DNA from 4 places in the Virgibacillus natechei genome. Region 1 is predicted to be linked to each of the others. Evidence: riboswitches for the same ligand, from Rfam matches in the RefSeq annotation. Region 1 holds a riboswitch; each other region holds the start of a gene.

Region 1 (3,200 bases):
TTACACTTGTGCTCCAAGAAGAGCAAACAAGTATTAGAAAGGAAGTAGAAATAAACCCCGAGCTTAAAAAGATGATACAGGAAAGTAGAGAGGAATATAGGCAAGGACTTGGCATGTCAACTTCAGAACTTCTTGAATCCCTGTCTTCTAAGGACTTTGAATTTTAACCAGTTTAAGTGATCACCAACAAATACAAAGCCTTAATTATTATTGTTTGAAATAGAGGAGTGCAGGAGTGTTCCGAGTCCTTGCGCTTTTTTTGTTAATGGAAAAATACCCATTTGACATCTATATCACGATGCGATATAGTCACACCACGATATATAAGGCAGGTGGGGAGAAAATGGAACTTGAAAAAGCATTCAAAACGTACATACCAATGACAGAGACCGCCTTCTATATCCTCCTGTCGCTGACAGAACCGAAACACGGCTACGGGATTATTAAACATGTCGAGGAGATCACAAACAAACGCATTCGCTTGGGATCTGGTACGGTTTACGGAACACTCACGAAAATGCAAAGAGACGGTATTATCACCGTCTACGCAGATGAAAAAAGGAAAAAAACCTATGAAATAACGAACGCCGGAAAGAAACTAATGTTAAAAGAAATAAAAAGGCTTAAAGAACTTCATGAAAATGCGCTGAGATACGAGGGGGAGTTTTTGTGATGGTAAAAATATTTCTGCCATTTTGGAGCTATGATGTGGAGAAAACGGAAGAATGGCTTTCTTCCGTGGCGAAACAAGGGTATCATTTGGTGAAAATCAATACATGGACACGACAATTTTATTTTGAAGAAGGAGCCCCCAAAACGATCACTTATAGGATTGGATTCGATGCTATCAAAGTGGTCGATATGGGCAGATGTTTACACAGAAGGAGAAGCGCGACCAGAGCTTTACAGTGATAGCACACATATATTGAAACATGCTAGACGTGTTGCAATCACCTATTCGGCTTTATATGGCTCTGTTATGTTCATGATGGTAGGAGTTATTGCACTGAATCTTAATTATGCAATAAGGTCAGGTGTGGATGGTTTAGAATTGATGCTTTTTATTTTACAGGGAGTCCTTCTTGCTCAATTTGGTATGTTTATGCTCAAATCACTGTTGTATTATAGACGGGTGAAGAGGAATGTAGAGTATAGTTAAGGGGTGAGTATGGTTGTTACAGAAAAGTAATTATCTCCATGAACTTGATGAACCATTTCTATTAACCCTTAATAAAGAGGCTCGTTGCAATACGTCGAAGTATTTCGACATAAGGAGGCTCACGTCAAACAACAATCTCAAAGCTAAAAAGAATGACAAATTTTGCAAAAATATGTATACTTATTTAAGTAATGAATAATTAAATATCAATGGTTCAGGTGATTTCAATTTCTGAAATCTAATAGGGAAGTTGGTTCGATTCCAACGCGGTCCCGCCACTGTATATGTGAGCTAGCTGTAATGACCACTGTGCATTTCTATGTATGGGAAGGGGCAGCAAGTGATGACCATAAGCCAGGAGACCTGCCTGTAACCAGACGCGCACCAAACCTACGAGGAATAGGGGGTGTAATCGGACAGGTTTATTTTCTTTGGGCTGCCCTTTTACATATCCATCTTCATTTCTCGTGAAGATGTTTTTTTATTTTCATACAAATACGACAGGGGGTACTAACGTGAAAAAGGTTTTATCATTTTTATTTGTATTACTACTTACATTAGCTCTGTTAATCGGTTGCAGCTCTGAAAACTCAGATACCGAAGATGACAGTATCGAACAAACAGAAGAAGCAGCATTTCCACTAACGGTCACAGATGCGCTTGATAATGAAATGACGATTGATGAGGAGCCAGAGCGTATCGTTTCGGTGATTCCAAGCAATACAGAAATCGCCTTTGCGCTTGGATTGGGGGATGAAATCGTTGGTGTCTCAGACCATGATAATTATCCCGAAGAAGTAGAGGAAAAAGAGGCAATTGGTGGTTTGGAAATGAATGTGGAAGTAATCCTTAGTCTGGATCCTGATCTCGTTCTTGCCCATGGATCCAGTTCCGAAGCCTCGCAGGAAGGGCTGCAACAGATTCGTGACTCCGATATTGATGTATTTGTTGTAAATGATGCACAGGATATCGAAGGAACTTATGAAGCCATTGAACAAATTGGCCAGGTAACCGGTACACCAGATGAGGCAGAAGAAATCGTCAGCGATATGGAAGACGGATTTGCTTCATTAAGTGAAACGGCAGAGGAAATTGATGAAACGGATCGTAAATCGGTCTTTTTTGAAGTATCACCTGAACCGGACCTTTTTACTGCAGGACAAAACACATTTTTCGATTCACTCTTACAAGTTATTGGTGCAGATAATGCAGCTGAAGAACTAGATGGTTGGGTGCCAATTGATCCAGAGTCGATTGTGGAACTGGACCCTGACGTTATTATAACGACATACGGGCATTATTCGGACGATCCAGTAGAGCAAGTAGTAAGTCGTGACGGCTGGGACTCCATGGACGCTGTTGAAAATGAAGACGTTTATGATATACATTCCGATATTGTAAGTCGTCCGGGTCCGCGTTTAGTTGAGGGTGCAAGGGAGATTGCTGAAGTTGTTTACCCGGAATATTTTGAAGAAGAGTAACTATGTATTTGCCTATATGCTTGCGCTCGCATTTTTAATTATTTCCATGCTTACCGCTATATCGGTTGGCAGTGTGTCCGTTCCTGTTTCAGATATCATAATGATTATTGGTGCACAGATTTTTCACTTACCGATAGCTGAACAGGTCGATGCGACATATAGGAATATTGTTTTTGAAATTCGCCTGCCCAGAGTACTTCTTGCCGGTTTAGTTGGAGCCTCTCTTGCGATTGCGGGAGCGGCCTTTCAAGGCTTGCTGCGAAATCCATTGGCCGACCCCTATATATTAGGGGTTTCTTCTGGTGCATCTGTTGGGGCTGTTGCAACATTGTTTTTTAATATTTCTATTCCGTTCCTTGGACTTTATACGTTGCCAGTTTTAAGCATTACGACAGCCTTATTGACTATTTTACTTGTGTTGTTTTTCGCACGTAAAGTGGACCGGACGATGCGGGTGGAGACGATTATTTTAACGGGAATTATTTTTAGCTCTTTTTTAGGTGCATTTATCTCCCTTATCATTGCTTTTACAGGTGATCAATTACAGCAAATTATGGGTT
Region 2 (3,200 bases), 1.6 Mb from region 1:
GACTACTAGGATAATCTTTCTAGCTGCTGGAATTGCTATCATCTTAACTACTATATTTGCATTCTTCTTATCAACGCGTATTACGTCACCATTAATCAAAATGCGAGAGGCTGCCTTTGACTTAACGAGAGGTGAGTTTAATACAAAGGTACCTAAATTAACAAATGATGAAATTGGTGAATTAGCTATAGCATTTAATCGAATGGGGCAACAACTTAAATTTCATATAAACGCCTTACGTCAGGAGAAAGAACAGCTTTCCAGTATCTTAAGTTCCATGGCAGATGGCGTAGTAACACTCAATCGTAATGGTGATATGATTGTAACCAATCCGCCCTCGGAAAAATTCTTTGAGAATTGGTATTTTGAAAATAATATAAAGGTGACAGGTGAAAATCAAAAGTTACCACATGAATTGAATCAGGTTTTGCAAAACGTAATTGATGGAGAGACGCAAGTATTACATGAGATAAGTTTACAAGGAAGAAATTACGTGATGCTGATGACACCATTATATGACCAGTCGTATGTTCGTGGTGCAGTTGCTGTGATTCGAGATATGACAGAGGAAAGACAGTCAGATAAGTTGCGTAAAGATTTTATAGCAAATGTATCCCATGAATTACGTACGCCAATTTCAATGCTTCAAGGCTATAGTGAAGCGATAGTTGACGATATAGCTGATAGTAAAGAGGAAAAAAATGAACTTGCACAAATTATTCATGAGGAATCATTACGTATGGGGCGACTTGTTAATGAGTTATTAGATATTGCCCGGATGGAAGCAGGGAATATCCAACTGAATCTGGAAACCATTGATGTAGAAACATATGTCGACCGCATTATGAAGAAATTTAATGGGTTAGCAACTGATAATCAAATAGAATTATCATTTAAAAAGAATATAGCTGAACCGAATATAATAGCAGATCCAGACAGATTAGAACAAGTATTCACAAATTTAATTGATAATGCGATAAGATATACAGCTGAAAATGGATTTGTTAAGGTTTATATTGAATCTACAACAAATGAATTTCATGTAACTGTTGAAGATAACGGAAGTGGCATTCCTGAAGAAGATTTACCTTTTGTGTTTGAACGTTTTTATAAAGCAGATAAAGCTAGAACAAGGAATAAAACGAAAATAGGGACTGGGTTAGGCTTAGCAATTGCGAAAAATATGATTGATATACATCAAGGAATTATTACTGTTAACAGTAAAATGGACCAAGGAACTAGTTTTACTTTTAAGATTCCACAAAATAATAGCGACTAAATCTGTTTTTCGTTATGTAAGTATGATATTATTTAATAGTAATTAAATTGAATACAGTTTTCTTGAATTTTAGGTGTTTGTACTTAATAGGGAATCCAGTGAAAATCTGGAACTGTCCTCGCAACTGTTAATGATTACGAAATAAGCGAAACCACTGTATGACTTATTCATATGGGAAGGGCTTAGAAGTAGGTTTAATCATAAGTCAGTAGACCTGCCAAAATTCTTGTTTCAATCCTTCGAGGATATGAGCGATTGGGACAACCGAATACATATAATATAGTGATTTATAATTCGTTTGTCTGAAAGCTAACTCTAGAAGTAGGGTTAGCTTTTTCTTTCTAGCAGTTTCCATTCGCATAACTATTCTTAATTACAATAAAACAAAAAGGATGGGGAAAAATGAACAAGTGGATTTTACGTTTAGCATCAGTATTAGTAGTTATTGGTCTTTTAGTTGGTTGTGCTTCTGAAGAGGAAAATCCCAATAACGAAACAGGGGAAGAAGCAGAAGCTAATCAAAATTCGGAACAAAATGAAGAATTAGCTTCAATGACAATCTCCCAAGATAATGAAGAAGAAATCATTACAGAAGAAGAGGTTGTAATAGAGGAAGACGCTATTCTAATGGATGTATTGAAAGAAAACTTTGACGTAGAAGAAGAGGGGGGATTTATCATTTCCATTGAAGGTGTGTCCCCAGAAGAAAACGAGGAAAAATCTTGGATGTTCTTTGTAAATGGCGAAATGGGGTCTGTAGGAGCAGAGGAATTTGAATTAACTCCTGGTGACGAGGTTACATTCGACTTACAAGCTTGGGAATGATCGTGTGAATACTTATAAATTAACATTACTAGCATTGCTTGCAGCACTTGCTGTTGTTGGTAGGTCTGTTTTTGCATTCTTACCGAGTGTACAGCCGGTTACTTCAATAATCATTATTTGTGGTTTGTTTCTTGGCCCTATGGCAGCCATTTTGCTAGCATTCCTAACAACATTTTTATCTAATATGTTATTAGGAATGGGTGTATGGACAATCTGGCAAGTTGTCTCATGGGCTATAATCGGACTTTTAAGTGGTCTAATTGGGAAAATCCCAATAAAACTCCCAATATGGACTATCGTAATATATGCAATATTTAGCGGGTATTTATATGGTTTTATCGTATCCGTAACAACTTACCAAATAACAGGACATTTTTGGCCATATTATATTGCCGGTTTGCCTTTTGATACAAACCATGCAATAGGGAATGCAGTATTTATAATTTTACTGTTTCCGATTATTTCATATTATTTTAAAAAATATGCAGATAACCGGTTTGTTATTCAAAATACCAACTAATTGAAGTTGGTATTTTTTCTTTTTTTATACTATAGTAACACTAGATGGAATACTTAAACCTATGACATTGGCGTACCAAAAAAATCTATATCAATTCTTAAGCCGTCATCGTTTCGTTAGGAGGAAGATCGTCCTTGTTGTTAGAAGGAATTATATTATATTGCAGTTCACAAATCGGAACAGAGCGTACAGGAGCGTCCATCTATCACTTACTTAATGGGAAAAAATCTATTCAAACGGTTCAAGATGCGCATGTATATAATCTTACAAGCTTTTATGGTGTACATAAACGGTTAAGTCAGCAAAGATTTAACGCTATAATAAGGGAATTGATGACTTATGATAGGCTTCAGAAAACTAGCACTACTCTCATATATACGCCTACTATAGCAGGAGAAGATTGGCTTCATAAACATAAACCAAATTTACCATTTAATTACTATAATGGTTTAAAATATCATGATACTGGTACTATCTTTTTAGATAGATTGACATTGCTTATACAAACATTAACCAATAGTAAAATGAATTATTTCACGTTCATTCCAGTAATTGATAAGCTGCCAATTGAAAATT
Region 3 (3,200 bases), 170 kb from region 1:
GTCAATATCAAACTTGGGATGGTGATTAAAGTACGGCTCTTCTACCCCTTTTGGTTTACAGCCAATGAAGAAGAACGTGCTTGGAATTTTCTCTGCATAGTATGCAAAATCCTCTGAACCGGAGAATTTCGGATATTCTTTAACTTCCTTAATCTCCGGGTCATTCATATTTTCCAAACTTGATTTGACGACTTCTGTAACTTCAGGATCATTGAATAAGACTGGATAATCATCTATGTATGTAAGCTCACACTCCACACCGAATTCCTCCTCGATCCCAGCAACAATACGATGAAGCTCCTTATCAATACGCGCTTGTGTTTTACTATTCATATAACGGACGTCCCCTTCAAGTTCAATTCGATCTTTAATCACGTTGAAGGTCCCTTTTCCATCAAATGAGCCAATTGTAACAACCCCCATTTCAAAAGGATTCAAGCGTCGGCTGATGATGGTTTGAGTGACCGTAACAAAATGGGATCCGGCGACAATCGTATCATTTGCCATATGCGGGGAAGACCCATGTCCGCCTTTCCCTTGAATCACCAGCTTAAAATAAGATCTGCCAGCCATTGTATACCCGCTTCTGTACCCAACTGTTCCAGCAGGGTCTGTTGGAAATAAATGAACGCCAAAAGCATTATCCACATCATCAAGTACCCCTGACTCCATAATACTTTTTGCCCCGCCTGGCGGTGTTTCCTCCGCGTGCTGATGTATGATTTTAATTGCACCTGAAAGCGATGCCTTCAATTGAATAAGGCAGTCAGCAAGAACAAGCAAGTAAGCGGTATGACCATCATGTCCGCACGCATGCATAACCCCTTCATTTTTTGATTTAAAAGGAACGTCCGCCTCTTCAACGATCGGCAGTGCGTCAAAATCTGCGCGTAATCCTATTTTTTTCCCTGGCTTCCCCCCTTCGATTGTTACAATAATTCCATGCCCATTCCCTACATTGGTTTGCATCTCTACATCTTTATCTTTATAAAAATCAACAATATACTGAGCTGTCTTTTCTTCTTTAAAAGAAAGCTCTGGATTCTCGTGCAAGTGACGGCGAATTTCGATCATTTCATCTTTTCGCTCTGTAAGCATTTTCATTAATTGGTTTTTCACGCTTATTACTCCTTTCGTTTGCATTCTCTACATTTTATATTATACCCTTCCTATCCATTTATCTAATAGCAGCTCGTCTTTTTCGGTTCTCTTTTCTTGAAGGAGCGGTTCTATGTAACTGTTTTTCCTCCTCGTTTTCAGGGTATACTTTTGGTACTGGGACGGGACTACCTTGTTCGTTTACAGCCACCATTGTCAGAAAAGATTCTGTTGTTAATCTCTCTTCATTCTTAATTAAATCATGTGCTGTAACTTTTACATACACCTCCATCGAACTTGTCCCTGTATACGTCACAAATGCCTCTAACTTCAGGGAATCCCCTACTTTCGCTGCTGAAAGAAAATCAACAGAATCAATGGATGCTGTCACAACAGCACTTTTTGCATGCTTCATTGCTGTTAATGCTGCAACTTCATCAATATAAGCGAGCACTTTCCCGCCGAATATCGTATCCAAATGGTTCGTATCCGGTGGAAGTACCAAGCGCGTTTGAATCGTTTTTGAATGCTGAATAGCTACCTTTTCCACAACATTACCTCCTAATTAAAAAAACACCCTCTTAATAATAGAAGATGCTTCATGCGCGCATAAAAAGTTTCATCTGTTATGAAATAAATGAGCGCAACAACTTCCTATTTCCCGTAGGATTAAAATGTTCTTCCTTATGGCAGGTCTCCTGGCTTAGAATCATCGAACCTTTTCCCTTCCCATTTCACTTGCTGAAACAGTGGTTACAAAAGAGTTCTCCTCATCACAGTGGCGGGACCGCGTTGGATTCGAACCAACTTCCCTTTTCAACTTTTATCAAAGTCACCATAAAGCAAAATATTTAGTTGTATGTAGTATACCATTAATTATGATTATGTAGCCATAGACAGAATACCCCATTTCATTTATAATAACACTAACTAAAAACGTAAAGGGTGACCCAATTACATGAAGTACTAATCCTATTTTTTTGAAAACATACAAGTGAAGGCATTCTTTTTCAGCAGATTTTTCTGCTTATTTCGTATGCCGTCAACTTGATTTTTCAGAATAGGATTGGTTTGTGTGGTTATCAAAAGGGAGAAAACTCTTTTTGGCAGTTAAGAAAACTTTCTTAACTACATAAGTACACTCGTACCTCCTATTCTGAAAATGGATAGGAGGCACTTTTTTGTCTCCAAGTATCGTATGAAATGGAGATGAATAGATGATTTTATTAGAATCTAGGGAATTAAAAATCTATGTAAAAGACCAATTATTAGTGGATGCAGAACACTTAACCATTCAACAGCATGACCGTATTGGTCTAGTTGGAACCAACGGCAGTGGCAAAACTACTTTATTAGAAGTCCTCGCTGGGCAGAAACAATCTAGTGAAGGCGCAGTCATTTCGAACGCAACACGCGAGCTGCTTCCACAGCTAAAAAACACAAATACAACAAAAAGTGGCGGTGAAGTAACTCAAGAATATATCAATCAAGCATTAGCCAAAAAAACAGACATCTTACTGGCAGACGAACCGACAACGAATCTTGACACCGAACATATTGAAAAGCTTGAAAATCAGTTATTGCGCCGACAAGCAGCTCTCGTTATTGTTTCCCATGACCGCGCTTTTTTGGATTCCCTATGTACAACAATATGGGAAATAGATGATGGAATACTCAGGGAATACAAAGGTAATTACACGGATTACGACGCACAAAAAGAATTAGAGCGTAGACAACAGGAAAATGCCTACGAAAACTATGTGAAAAAGAAACAGCAACTTGAAAATGCATTGGAGCTAAAAGAGAAAAAAGCAAATAGAGCAACGAAGGCCCCAAAAAATGTCAGCTCTTCAGAAGCAAATGCCATAGGTGCAAAGCCTTATTTTGCAAATAAACAGAAGAAGCTCCGAAAATCGGCAAAAGCCATTGAAACTCGATTGGAGAAATTACAAACAGTAGAGAAAATAAAGGAATCTTCGCCTATTAAGATGGATCTGCCTAACGACGAAACATTCACAGGCCGAATTGTTCTACGATGGAACGATGTCACAGGATTGATAGCGGATCGAACGCTTTGGCAAGAAACGCACTTTCACATTAAA
Region 4 (3,200 bases), 590 kb from region 1:
ATGGATGAAAACGTAACCCACCTTTATATGGCCCAAGCGCACTATTAAACTGCACTCGAAATCCCCGATTCACATTTACCTTTCCTTCATCGTCCACCCACGGAACACGAAATGAAATGACGCGCTCAGGTTCAATCAGTTGCTCTAGAATACCTTTTTCCATGTAGATGGGATATTTCTCTAGGATAGGGATAAGGGATTTGAAGATTAAGGATACAGCTTGGTGGAATTCCGCTTCGTTAGGATTACGTACTACTACAGTTTCATATACCTCATTTAAATAATCTTGGACAATTTGCTTGTTGTTTGTACTGTTTTTTTCTTTCATTGAAATAACCATAATGGCATCGTTACCTCCCGTTATTATGATAGTGAAAAAATCTTAGAAAGCTTTATAGTTTGAAATGCAAACCCTAAGGCAAATTGCCAAAGCCCACACTTACAACGCTCAGGACGTGCTACGAAAAAATCATTAATGTTAATTAATCATAAAGGAAGTGATTGATCGTAACAATATTAAAAATAGATGAAAACAATATCAATAAGAGATAAGTGCATAATAAATGCCTTCATAGAAGGGGTTTTGAAACGCAATATAATAAATGAATTTTCTTATATTGAATTTAGCTACGTAATATGATAGTGTATAAGTGCAATATATTGATTAATTTATAAAGTATTTCACTATATATAGTGATTCGAGCTAAGGTGACAACAACTGTCTGAAAAGGGAATCCAGGTCAAAGCTGGAACTGCCCCCGCAACTGTTCGTGTGGACGACCGAGTAAACCACTGTATTGTATGCTGTTTGGCAATAGTACGGGAAGGACTCTAGTAGGTAGAAGCACAAGTCAGGAGACCTGCCATAGCTTGAAGTGTCATTTCTCCGGGGTGTGAGAAGGTGAGGCAATGGAAGTGTATACTTCTGTTGTTCGTTGCCGTTCATCCTAGGGGTGGACGGTTTTTTAGTTGCATAGGAAACTATAGAATTTAAAAGCTGTGGATAACTTATTTGCCGAAATATCCACGTCCAGCTCCAGCGCCCAGCAACTATCAAACTTCACACTCCTCCACTACGATAAGTCAACATCGACTCACTTCGTTCGTCGTGTTTCCTTTATCTCATTGCGAAGTGCTCCAGTTTGTACGTTGCTAAACGGGCGCTTGCGCTTTTGTTCTATATTTTTAAATGGATCAATCAATTTACATATTACATACGATTAAAAAAGGAGAGTCAATCTATAATGATAACAGAGGTAGCTAGTAATGAGGAGCAAATCGTTCAAATCATAAATGAAGCAGCAGAAAATTTATCCATCAACACAACAAATTATAAAGAAAAATCACTAAAAGCAATCCAACCTGATACTGAGCCTGGAAAAGCGGCTGGAATTCTAATCAAAAACGCCCTTGAAAACGTGGATGAAGCCAATACAGAATGGACGTATCTGGCAAGCAGAATATATGTAAAAGAATTGTATCGGAAGGCGGGAGAAAATCGGCAATATGCTTCTGATATGAAGTATGGAAATTTTTATGAATTAATTAATAAGCTTACGGAAGAAGGTATTTACACCAGTCATTTACTAGATATATATAGGAAGGAGGAAATTGATTATTTTGCTGAACAAATTAATCCTAAAAATGACCTACTCTTTGACTATTTGGGGCTATACTCCATGGCAACGAGGTATTTGGCAACCGACCACGCGAAAAATACATATGAATTGCCACAGGAACGCTGGATGATTATCGCGATGCATCTCATGCAGGATGAGTCTGAATCTGAGCGTACGCAGCTTGTTACCGAAGCATATTGGGCTCTTAGCAACCTGTACATGACTGTCGCCACTCCAACGCTTACAAATGCCGGAAAAACGCATGGGCAGTTGTCCAGTTGCTTCATCGATACCGTGGATGACAGCTTGCAATCGATCTATGATAGTAATACCGACATTGCGCGACTCTCAAAAAACGGTGGAGGCATTGGCGTTTACATGGGCAAAATCCGTAGTCGAGGGAGCTCGATCAAGGGATTTAAAGGGATGTCTAGCGGTGTTGTGCCATGGATTAAACAGTTGAATAATACAGCGGTAAGTGTGGATCAACTTGGGACAAGAAAAGGTGCTATTGCGATCTATTTAGATGTATGGCATATGGATATTGAGCCGTTTCTTGATTTGAAATTAAATAACGGGGATGACCGCATGCGCGCCCATGATATATTTACCGGGGTTACGCTGCCGGATTACTTTATGGAAAAAGTAGAAAAACGCGAGGATTGGTATTTATTTGATCCGCATGAAGTGAGAGAAGTAATGGGCTATTCGCTGGAAAACTTTTATGATGAGGAAAAAGGGGGCGGACAGTGGCGCAGGAAGTATGAGGAATGCGTGCAATCGGATCTCCTAACTAAAAAAAGCGTTCCGGCAATTGATCTCATGAAACGAATCATGAAGTCACAGCTCGAATCCGGGACACCATTCATGTTTTACCGTGATGAGGTGAATCGACAGAACAGCAATCCGCATAACGGAATGATCTATTGTTCCAATCTATGTACGGAAATCACACAGAATCAATCACCAAGCGAATTTATCGAGGAATTTATTGAAAATGAAGATACGATCGTTAAAAAGTATAAAACAGGTGACTATGTTGTTTGTAACTTGAGCTCAATTAATCTAGGAAAAGCTGTTCCTGATAATGTACTAGAACGACTGATCAAAATTCAGGTACGTATGCTGGATAATGTGATCGACATTAACACGTTGCCGATTAAGCAAACGCAATTAACCAATCAGAAATACCGTGCAATTGGACTTGGAACCTTTGGCTGGCATCATCTATTAGCCTTGAAAAATGTAAAATGGGAAAGCGAAGAATCCGTTACATTTGCGGATGAATTGTATGAAAAAATCGCCTATTTGACGATAAAAAACAGCATGGAATTAAGTAAGGAAAAAGGGAACTATCCGGCGTTTGAAGGCAGCAAATGGAGTGATGGAAGTTATTTTACACAGAAAGGGTATACCGATGATAAATGGATGGCTTTAAAAGAACAAGTGAAAGAAAATGGGATGCGCAATGGTTATTTAATGGCGGTGGCACCTAACTCGAGCACCTCCATGATTGCTGGGTCAACAGCAAGTATCGATCCTATTTTTAAGCCTTTTTACAATGAGGAAAAGAAGGATTTT

Evidence for each region. A riboswitch is a leader RNA that binds a small molecule or an ion and turns the genes downstream of it on or off. The one in region 1 is predicted to bind cobalamin.
Region 2: another riboswitch for cobalamin. It lies ahead of OLD84_RS10335 (DUF4430 domain-containing protein); the one in region 1 lies ahead of OLD84_RS02050 (ABC transporter substrate-binding protein).
Region 3: another riboswitch for cobalamin. It lies ahead of OLD84_RS02875 (acyl-CoA thioesterase); the one in region 1 lies ahead of OLD84_RS02050 (ABC transporter substrate-binding protein).
Region 4: another riboswitch for cobalamin. It lies ahead of OLD84_RS18035 (ribonucleoside-diphosphate reductase subunit alpha); the one in region 1 lies ahead of OLD84_RS02050 (ABC transporter substrate-binding protein).

Annotation. Positions count from the first base shown of each region.
Region 1 is NZ_CP110224.1:329,994-333,193, forward strand. Features, by position in the region: gene OLD84_RS02035 (hypothetical protein) at 1-167, shown strand, start outside; gene OLD84_RS02040 (PadR family transcriptional regulator) at 344-673, shown strand; gene OLD84_RS19420 (DUF2812 domain-containing protein) at 673-912, shown strand; gene OLD84_RS02045 (hypothetical protein) at 842-1,159, shown strand; cobalamin riboswitch at 1,359-1,544, shown strand; gene OLD84_RS02050 (ABC transporter substrate-binding protein) at 1,675-2,640, shown strand; gene OLD84_RS02055 (FecCD family ABC transporter permease) at 2,657-3,200, shown strand, end outside.
Region 2 is NZ_CP110224.1:1,974,954-1,978,153, reverse strand. Features, by position in the region: gene OLD84_RS10340 (ATP-binding protein) at 1-1,279, shown strand, start outside; cobalamin riboswitch at 1,333-1,515, shown strand; gene OLD84_RS10335 (DUF4430 domain-containing protein) at 1,682-2,104, shown strand; gene OLD84_RS10330 (ECF transporter S component) at 2,109-2,624, shown strand; gene OLD84_RS10325 (YpbB family protein) at 2,759-3,200, shown strand, end outside.
Region 3 is NZ_CP110224.1:498,828-502,027, reverse strand. Features, by position in the region: gene OLD84_RS02880 (amidohydrolase) at 1-1,119, opposite strand, end outside; gene OLD84_RS02875 (acyl-CoA thioesterase) at 1,178-1,648, opposite strand; cobalamin riboswitch at 1,770-1,953, opposite strand; gene OLD84_RS02870 (Vga family ABC-F type ribosomal protection protein) at 2,316-3,200, shown strand, end outside.
Region 4 is NZ_CP110224.1:3,608,381-3,611,580, reverse strand. Features, by position in the region: gene gdhA (NADP-specific glutamate dehydrogenase) at 1-328, opposite strand, end outside; cobalamin riboswitch at 690-882, shown strand; gene OLD84_RS18035 (ribonucleoside-diphosphate reductase subunit alpha) at 1,245-3,200, shown strand, end outside.